3 regions of the Enterobacter ludwigii genome follow, and region 3 is predicted to be linked to each of the others. Evidence: predicted binding sites of a transcription regulator. Region 3 holds the regulator's gene; each other region holds the start of a gene.
What was found. The regulator PurR, encoded in region 3, represses purine synthesis genes. The targets are predictions, from matches to a motif close to CANGCAAACGTTTGCNTG.
Positions count from the first base shown of each region.

Region 1: a site for PurR is predicted at 2,017-2,034, ahead of pyrD (quinone-dependent dihydroorotate dehydrogenase). Genes of this name have one in related genera too.
Region 2: a site for PurR is predicted at 1,888-1,905, ahead of tusA (sulfurtransferase TusA). Genes of this name have one in related genera too.

Region 1 is NZ_CP017279.1:802,545-805,821, reverse strand. Features, by position in the region: gene BH714_RS03710 (YcbX family protein) at 1-206, shown strand, start outside; gene zapC (cell division protein ZapC) at 203-745, opposite strand; gene pyrD (quinone-dependent dihydroorotate dehydrogenase) at 911-1,921, opposite strand; gene ssuE (NADPH-dependent FMN reductase) at 2,171-2,746, shown strand; gene BH714_RS03690 (sulfonate ABC transporter substrate-binding protein) at 2,739-3,277, shown strand, end outside.
Region 2 is NZ_CP017279.1:2,986,749-2,990,025, forward strand. Features, by position in the region: gene BH714_RS14065 (TRAP transporter small permease) at 1-412, opposite strand, end outside; gene BH714_RS14070 (TRAP transporter substrate-binding protein) at 424-1,395, opposite strand; gene tusA (sulfurtransferase TusA) at 1,587-1,829, opposite strand; gene BH714_RS14080 (7-cyano-7-deazaguanine/7-aminomethyl-7-deazaguanine transporter) at 1,996-2,661, shown strand; gene BH714_RS14085 (DcrB family lipoprotein) at 2,734-3,277, shown strand, end outside.
Region 3 is NZ_CP017279.1:1,211,541-1,214,817, reverse strand. Features, by position in the region: gene BH714_RS05810 (MFS transporter) at 1-915, opposite strand, end outside; gene cydH (cytochrome bd-I oxidase subunit CydH) at 1,079-1,168, opposite strand; gene purR (HTH-type transcriptional repressor PurR) at 1,466-2,491, shown strand; gene punR (DNA-binding transcriptional activator PunR) at 2,508-3,277, opposite strand, start outside.

The DNA.
Region 1 (3,277 bases), 410 kb from region 3:
GCAACAATCAGCAGGTTTTACTTGAACAGCTGGAACAAGCGGGGATCCGCGTACCTTACTCCTGCCGGGCAGGCATCTGTGGGTGCTGTCGAATCAAGCTGGTCGAAGGGGAAGTCAGCGCGCTGAAAAAATCCGCGATTGGCGATGATGGTACAATTCTGTGCTGCAGCTGTATTCCGAAAACGTCGGTACAGCTGGAAGCTTAAACGGCCTGCTCGAGGCTGAAAGCGTCTACGCGTTGCTGCGGTTTCAGCCTGTCATTCATTACCTTAATGGCATCCCCCAGTTGCATCGTCCGCCCGGCAATGGTCACACCGGGCTGGGCCAGCAGACAGAGTGCGGCATTTTCGCCAGGCTCAACCACCAGCAGGCTCACCTCTTCAGCGGTATCGCTCAGGTTTACACTCGCCGCATCGCCGGTGGCGGGGGTCCAGTTCATGCTGTGCGGTAAAAAATGCCAGCTTTTCGGCATTTGCGGTTTCAGGAATCGAATAGCCACTAACGCATTTAATACCAGTTCGGCACGCTGCTCTTTAGAAAGCACCAGGTCGCGGCATTTTTCTTCAAAGGAGAAATAAAGCGCAGCGTCGTCAACACAAAAGCCTGACGGGGAGAAGGCGTCCGGGGTTAACATTCGGCGAGCAAAACGGGAACGAAACAACATACCATTGGCTAAATCGAGCATCATGCGATCATGCTCGTCACAAAAATACCAGCGCCAGTTATCGTCAGGTTTAATTCGCATGTTTCTCTCCCGTCCCCAAACTTCCTGTACTAAAAATGTCCTGTTCGCCGCTTCGTTTATAACACCATTAATAAAAGACTATAATGACTAAATAAGCAACAATGACGGAATATAAAACAACCAGGGCTGGAAATAAAGCCCTGGTTGTCTGATAAAGAGAAAAGATTAGATATGAGTAACGATTTCTTTAATCAGCTGCGGTCCTTTAAAAATAAAACCGGAATAGATTTGCACCAGTGAGGCACCCGCCGCCATCTTCTCGCGAGCCGCGATCACGGAGTCGATACCACCGACGCCAATAATCGGCAGTCGTCCTTTTAATTCTGCTGACAGGGCACGAATAATTTCTGTGCTTTTTAATTGTACCGGACGTCCACTTAACCCACCCGCTTCGTCACAGTTTTTCATTCCCTGAACGAGCGAGCGATCGAGTGTGGTATTGGTCGCAATCACCCCGTCAATATTATGGCGAACTAAACTGTCGGCAACCTGGATCAATTCTTCAGCAGAAAGATCCGGTGCGATCTTAACCGCGACCGGAACATATTTATGGTGGATCGCCTGGAGCTCATTTTGTTTATTTTTAATGGCACTCAGAAGATCGTCCAGTGCTTCGCCATATTGTAAAGAGCGCAGACCCGGGGTATTTGGTGAGGAAATATTCACCGCAATATACCCCGCGTAGGCATAGACTTTTTCCATACAAATCAGATAGTCATCTTTACCCTGCTCTACCGGCGTGTCTTTATTTTTGCCAATATTGATGCCTAATACACCATCAAAATGGGCTTTTTTTACGTTCTCAACAAGGTGATCAACGCCGAGGTTATTAAAGCCCATGCGGTTGATCAGCCCTTCGGCTTCGACCAGGCGGAACAGACGCGGCTTATCATTACCTGGCTGCGGACGCGGCGTGACGGTACCGATTTCGATGGAGCCAAAGCCCATCGCGCCCAGGGCATCAATGCACTCACCATTTTTATCCAGACCCGCCGCGAGACCCAGCGGATTTTTAAAGGTCAGGCCCATGCATTGCACAGGTTTTTCCGGCACGTTTTGACGCACCAGTGCGGCCAGCGGCGTTCCGGTAATACGACGTAACTGCTGGAATGTAAATTCATGAGCGCGCTCAGGATCGAGCTGGAAAAGGGCTTTACGAACGAAGGGGTAGTACATGAACTCTCCTGGATTCCCGGTGTGCAAACCGGGAGGGGATTATGTGCGATCCGGCCCGGAAAGGGAATTGACCTGTGGCAAAAAAAACACCGTTAGACGCAATCGTTTACCTCGCAGCCCCGTTCTTATGCGCTTTTTCGCATTTTAATTGCAGATAAATCATTTAGTGGAATAACCGAGCAGTGTCACACTCCTGAAAATTGTTATGAATGTTAGATAAAAGCAAACAATTAGTTATAAGGAGCATGCATGCGCGTCATAACCCTGGCCGGAAGTCCACGATTCCCCTCTCGCTCCAGCGCGCTGCTGGAATATGCCCGTGAAAAGCTCAATGCTCTGGATGTGGAAGTATGCCACTGGAATCTGCATAACTTCGACCCCGAGGATCTGCTCTACGCCCGTTTTGACAGTCCGGCGCTGCAAACGCTGACTGAACAGCTTAAAGGGGCTGATGGCTTAATCGTGGCGACGCCTATCTATAAAGCTTCGTTTTCCGGGGCCCTGAAAACCCTGCTCGATCTGCTGCCTGAACGTGCGCTGGACGGCAAAGTAGTCCTGCCACTGGCAACGGGCGGCACGGTGGCCCATTTACTGGCGGTGGATTATGCCCTCAAGCCGGTACTCAATGCGCTAAAAGCGCAGGAGATCCTCCACGGCGTCTTTGCCGACGACTCGCAGGTTATCGATTATCAACACAAGCCTCACTTCACGCCGAATCTGCAAACCCGTCTCGACAGCGCCCTGGAAACCTTCTGGCATGCCCTGCACCGCAAAGATATCCACGCCCCGGCGTTTAACCAATCACAGGGAGTCGCTCATGTTTAAAAGATTAACCCGTCTCGGACTGGCCGGGCTGTTGGCGCTCACCTCGCTGGCCCACGCGGCAGAGACGGCGCCTGAACATTTACGCATCGGCTATCAGAAAGGCAGCGTCAGTATGGTGCTGGCTAAAAGCCATCAGCTTCTGGAAAAACGCTTCCCGAAGACCACATTCTCCTGGATTGAGTTCCCTGCTGGCCCGCAAATGCTGGAAGCCCTGAATGTCGGAAGCATCGACCTCGGCAGCACCGGGGATATTCCGCCAATATTCGCGCAGGCGGCGGGGGCCGACCTGGTTTATGTCGGCGTTGAGCCGGCCAAGCCGAAGGCTGAGGTCATTCTGGTCCCTGAAAATAGCACCATTAAGACAGTCGCCGATCTCAAAGGCCACAAGGTTGCATTCCAGAAAGGCTCAAGCTCGCATAACCTGCTGCTGCGGGCCCTGCAGGAGGCGGGGCTTAAATTCACCGACATTCAACCCGTCTATTTGACGCCGGCTGATGCTCGCGCCGCTTTCCAGCAGGGCAATGTCGACGC
Region 2 (3,277 bases), 1.8 Mb from region 3:
GCAGCGGCAGATAGCTCTCGCCGGAGGTCAGGACCGGAAATTCGGCGACCGGTTGCTCCCAGAGTTCGACGCACAGCCAGTAGCTGTACCAGAACATCAGGCCAGCGATCAGCAGCATCAGCAGATCAACGGCCCGTGCGCAGACGGTTTTTAACGGCCCGGGCAGCCGGTCGGTGAGCATATTCACCGCAATGTGCGAACCGGCACGGTAGCTGACCGCCGCGCCGATAAAGGTGAAGGTCACCATGCAGATGATGGCAACCGGCTCCGGCCAGGATTCACCGCGGTTAAGCACATAGCGCGAAAAGATGCCGATGGGGATCACAATCGTCATCACCAGCAGCGAGATGCCCGCCACGGCCATCGCCAGCAGGTAGAGACGGTCCATCCACTTCAGATAGAGTTCGGACATACGTACTCCGGTTACTTGACGTCAGCGATGGCCTTCATCAGATCCTGATGCTTTTCGCCATACTGGGCGCGCACCGGCTCTGTGGCTTTGATAAATACCGTTTTGTCGATCTCGTGGAACTGCACCCCGCCAGCCTTCATTTTTTCCAGCGCCTGGGCGTTATAGGCTTCCCACAACTTACGTTGTTCAAACTGGGCTTCACGGGCCAGGGTCAGGATCTTTTTCTGCTCGTCGGCGCTGAGTTTGTCCCACTTCACTTTTGAGTAGAGCAGCATTTCCGGGGTGATAAAGTGGCCGCTGAGGGTGTAGTTTTTGGCGACCGGCATATAGTTATGCGCGACATAGGTCGGTGGATTATTCTCCGCGCCGTCAATCACGCCGGTTTGCATCCCGCTGTAAACTTCGCTCACCCCCATTGCCACCGCGTTAGCACCCATATCTTTCAGCGTCGCCAGCGCCACCGGACTGCCCTGTACGCGGATTTTCTTCCCTTTCAGATCGTCGGGTTTAACAATCGGATCTTTGGTGATCAGGTTGCGGGTGCCGGAGTCCATCCAGCCGAGGAACACCAGTCGTGATTTCGGGTTGGCAGTTAGCTTATCGCCAATTTGCTTGCCGATATCCCCGTCGATCACTTTGTGCATGTGGTCTTCATCGCGGAAAACGTAGGGCAGCGTGAAGACTTCGATATCGGGCAGGATGGCCGCCACCGGCGCCATCGAGACGCGGATCATATCGATCGCCCCCATCTGCGCCTGCTCAATCATCTGTTTTTCATCCCCCAGCACGCCGCCGGGGAAGACCTTAATCTCCAGCTTGCCGTCGGTTTGTTGTTTGAGTTTTTCACCCATTTGCTGAACCGCCACCACGTTCGGGTAGCCTTCAGGGTGCACATCGGCGGCTTTGATGGTTTGCGCAGCGACAGAGCAGGCAAAAGCGGAGAGGCACAGGGCGGCCAGTAACGGCTTGAGGGTCGTTTTCATCGGGTCAACTCCAGGGTAGTGAGATAAGCGTTAAAACAGTGTTTTATTTTTGTACGCTTAAAAACTAGACTACGGCCGGAAAAGCGGAGGTGAAGCGCCTCACAAAAGCGTGAAATTTTGAAACGATGGTTTAGAAAGGTTTTCTCCCTCTCCTTGTGGGAGAGGGTCGGGGTGAGGCCATCAGGCCGCACTTACCCCTTACGGATCACATACCGGTACGGCAGCGTTTCGGTCTGCTGTGCCACCAGCTCATGTTCCATAAAGGTACAAAAACCGGGAATGTCGCGGGTGGTGGCGGGGTCGTCGGCGATGATCAGCAGCGTCTCACCGGTCTGCATGTTGCGCACGGTTTTACGTACCATCATTACCGGCTCCGGGCAGCGAAGGCCCTGAGCATCAAGGGTGTGGTCTGGGCTGGAAAACAGATCGGTCATGTTCTTCTCGGTCAGGTAAAAACGGCTGTAGTTTACGCCCCATCGTCGGCAATGCAACCAGGTTAACGATTGCGTAAAAACTAACCATTGCAATGTCCGGCCAAAGCAGTATCATGCTGCGGTTTTTATTGGGTTCCCTCACCCCAACGTATAAAAAGGTTACAACATGATGCAGTTTTCTGATTCACAGCGCGTTAAAGCGTTGTTCTGGCTTTCGCTTTTTCATTTGCTGGTGATTACCTCCAGCAACTATCTGGTGCAACTCCCGATCTCCATCTTTGGTTTTCATACCACGTGGGGCGCGTTCAGTTTCCCGTTTATTTTTCTCGCCACTGATTTGACCGTGCGTATTTTCGGCGCACCGCTGGCTCGCCGCATTATTTTTGCGGTCATGCTGCCGGCGCTGTTCATTTCGTACGTGATCTCTTCCCTGTTTTATATGGGAAGCTGGCAGGGGTTCGAGGCGTTAACGCACTTCAACCTGTTTGTCGCCCGTATCGCCTCCGCCAGCTTTATGGCCTACGCGCTGGGGCAGATCCTCGACGTTCACGTGTTTAACCGCCTGCGTCAAAATCATCGCTGGTGGATGGCACCCACGGCGTCCACGCTGTTCGGCAACGTCAGCGACACGCTGGCCTTCTTCTTTATCGCATTCTGGCGTAGCCCGGACGCATTTATGGCCCAGCACTGGATGGAAATCGCCCTTGTGGACTACTGCTTCAAGGTGCTTATCAGCATTGTGTTCTTCCTGCCGATGTACGGCGTCCTGCTGAATATGCTGCTGAAAAGACTCGCAGATAAATCTGAAATCACAGCATTGCAGGCTGGTTAAGGGTTCGCTTTATCAGTTGTGATAAGATGAACCAATCAGCCGTTATGGCCGTTTATCGAAAGGAAGAAGTTAATGCGCAATCTGGTTAAATATGTCGGGATTGGCCTGCTGGTTGTGGGCCTTGCAGCCTGTGATAATAGCGACACGAAAACGCCTGCTCAGGGCGCGTCTGCAGAGAGCAACGCCACCGGTCAGCCGGTGAGTCTGCTGGACGGTAAACTCAGTTTCTCTCTGCCAGCAGATATGACTGACCAGAGCGGCAAGCTGGGTACCCAGGCGAACAATATGCACGTTTACTCCGATGCAACCGGGCAGAAAGCCGTCATTGTGATTGTGGGCGACGACACCAGCGAAGACCTGGCCGTCATGACCAAACGTCTGGAAGATCAGCAGCGCAGCCGCGATCCGCAGCTGCAGGTCGTGACCAATAAATCTATCGAACTGAAAGGCCACACGCTGCAACAGCTGGACAGCATCATTTCAGCAAAAGGCCAGACCGCTTACTCTTCCGTGGTGCTTGGCAAGGTCGATAATAAACTGCTGACCCTGCAGATCACTCTGCCGGCGGAAAATCAGCAGAAAGCGCAGACGGCTGCTGAAAACATCATTAACACCA
Region 3 (3,277 bases):
AAAGGTCGCAGCCCCCCAGACAACCATCGCCATCGCCGCCCCGACCTCATTACGCGCCAGCCATGGAATGGCGATCATGATGACAATCAGCAGCGTTAAAAAGCCTTTCAGCGTCCCGCTCACGGAACGATCGGCGAATTTCCCGCCGAGATAGTTGCCTATAGAGAACCCGACACCAATCAGCACCAGCATCGCGGTCACAAAGAGAGGCGTTGCGTGGGTGATATCGTGCAACACCGGTGAAATATAGGTGTACAGGGTAAACATGGCGCCCGCCCCCAGTACGGTGGTCAACAGCGCGGAGAGCACCTGCGGGCGCATCAGTACCGACAGCTCTTTGCGGACGTCAGGACGTTCACCAGCGCTGCCTTTCGGCAAGGAGAAGTACAACGCCACCATGGCGATAACACCCAGCACGGCCGTCGCCAGGAACGACATGCGCCAGCCGATCGCCTCACCCAGCCAGGTTGCGGCAGGTACACCGCCAATGTTGGCAATCGTCAGACCCATAAACATGGTTGCCACGGCACTCGCCTGCTTGTGTTTTGGCACCACGCTTGCGGCCACAACCGATCCCAGCCCAAAGAACGCGCCGTGGTTAAGACTGGTCAGAATGCGGGACAACATCAGGGTGGTGTAATCCGGCGCAATCGCGGAGAGCACGTTGCCCAGCGTAAATATCGCCATCAGGAAAATCAGCGCATTGCGGCGCGCGCGGTGTGAAAGCAGAAGCGTCATGAGCGGTGCCCCCACCATCACGCCAATGGCGTAGGCGCTGATGAGCATCCCGGCCGCCGGGATAGAAACATCCACGCCCCGGGCGATAACAGGCAGTAACCCCATCGGGGAGAATTCAGTGGTGCCAATCCCAAAAGCGCCAATCGCCAGGGCAAGCAGGGGAAAATTGATTTTCATGCGTCAACTCCGGATGCCGTGTCATGTCGTGACACAGAACAAAGAAGCCGAAAGCATGACATCAATCACAAAAAATGAGAAGTTAACAAATTGGCAAAAGATTTTTGCCGCAGGCGTAACAATCAGGAAAACTGAGAGGGAGAGAGCTCTCCCTCCGTGTAAATCAGTGCAATGCAGCCGTCAGACCCGCCGCAACAATCAGAGCCAGTACAATAACGGTGGTCACCAGCGAAAACTTCAGATCGTAGCTCATCAATTTTTCTCCTTTTAATCTCCCCACGAAAAGTGAGCCTGCTCATTTTTACACAGTTTAGTTCAAAAATCTTCCTGGATTTAAACTGATAACCACTTTAGCTCTTCCCCTTTTCATCAAGATAGGACAAAATTCCACGCTAAATTTATTAGCGTACCGGCCATTGACCCCCTCCTGACGTCCTGTGTCGTTTTCCCGGCGTGCCGCAATTCAAGATTGCGTGATAAGGGTGAGAGAAGGCAAACGTTTACCTTCAAGTTTTTCAGGAGTTTAGGATATGGTCTGGAGTGACATTTAATGGCAACAATTAAAGACGTAGCAAAACGCGCAAACGTTTCCACTACAACCGTATCACATGTAATTAACAAAACCCGCTTTGTGGCGGAAGAGACGCGCAACGCCGTCTGGGCGGCAATCAAAGAATTACACTATTCACCGAGTGCGGTGGCGCGCAGCCTCAAAGTTAATCACACCAAATCCATTGGTTTGCTGGCAACCAGCAGTGAAGCGGCCTATTTTGCCGAGATCATTGAAGCGGTCGAGAAAAACTGCTTCCAGAAAGGCTATACCCTGATTCTGGGCAACGCGTGGAACAGCATTGAAAAACAGCGCGCTTATCTCTCCATGATGGCGCAAAAGCGTGTGGATGGCCTGCTGGTGATGTGTTCAGAGTATCCGGAGTCCGTGCTTTCCATGCTGGAAGAGTACCGCCATATTCCTATGGTGGTCATGGACTGGGGCGAAGCACGTGCAGACTTCACCGACTCCGTCATCGATAACGCGTTTGAAGGCGGCTATATGGCAGGCCGTTATCTGATTGAACGCGGTCACCGTGAGATTGGTGTGATCCCGGGTCCACTGGAGCGCAACACCGGTGCCGGACGTCTGGCCGGGTTTATGAAAGCCATGGAAGAGGCGCTGATTACCGTGCCGGAAAACTGGATCGTGCAGGGTGACTTTGAACCGGAATCCGGTTACCGCGCAATGCAGCAGATTGTCTCACAGTCGCATCGCCCGACAGCCGTTTTCTGTGGCGGTGACATTATGGCGATGGGAGCTCTCTGTGCCGCCGATGAACTGGGTCTGCGCGTGCCGCAGGACATTTCCGTGATCGGGTATGACAACGTGCGCAACGCGCGCTTCTTTACCCCGGCGCTGACCACCATCCACCAGCCAAAAGACTCGCTGGGTGAAACGGCCTTCAATATGCTGATGGACAGGATCGTCAACAAGCGTGAAGAGTCTCAGTCCATTGAAGTTCACCCGCGTCTTATCGAACGCCGTTCCGTTGCGGATGGTCCGTTCCGCGACTATCGTCGTTAATCTTTTACGGGGCCAGTTATACTGGCTCCCGTAGCCATTCCCGGTTAAGCGTCTCACTGTCTCCCAGGTAATCCAGCAGCCAGGCCATTGCGGGCGACACATCATTTTGTTGCCAGGTGAGGCAACAGGCCGCATCCGGAAAAGGATTTTCCAGCGTCAGTTCAACCCATTCACCGGTGTCGATTCGGGGCCGCGCAAAATGGCCAGGGACCATGGCAACGCACAGCCCTGCGCTGAGGCATGTTGCTGAGGATTCCCAGTCCGGCGCAACCACCCGTCGCTGGTTATCCAGCAGCCAGGTAATGCGTTTGGGCAACGAACGCGAGGTATCTTCCAGCACCAGCGAGGGCCAGTTACGGAGCGTTTCGTCGCTGAGCGGCCCGTCCAGGTCAGCCAGCGGATGATCGCTTGCCACCACACATTTCCAGCTGAGCATGCCCATGTCGCGAAAGGCAAAGCGTCCTCCAACCGGAATCGCCTGCGTGGCACCGATCGCCATCTCTGCCCTGCCATCTGCCAGCGCATCCCATACGCCGTTAAACACTTCCTGGGATACCCGCAATTCGACATCCGAGAAATGGCGATAGAAATCGACAATCATTTGCCGGGTACGTTCCGGTTTTACGATGTTATCCACGGCAATGGAAAGATGTCCTCGCCAGCCGTTAGCGATCTGCTGACACTGTTCGCGGGTGATCTGCATTTTTTTGATAACAGAACGCCCTTCTTTCAAAAACCATGCCCCGGCGGGCGTTAATTCCACATCACGGTGACGCCGTTCAAACA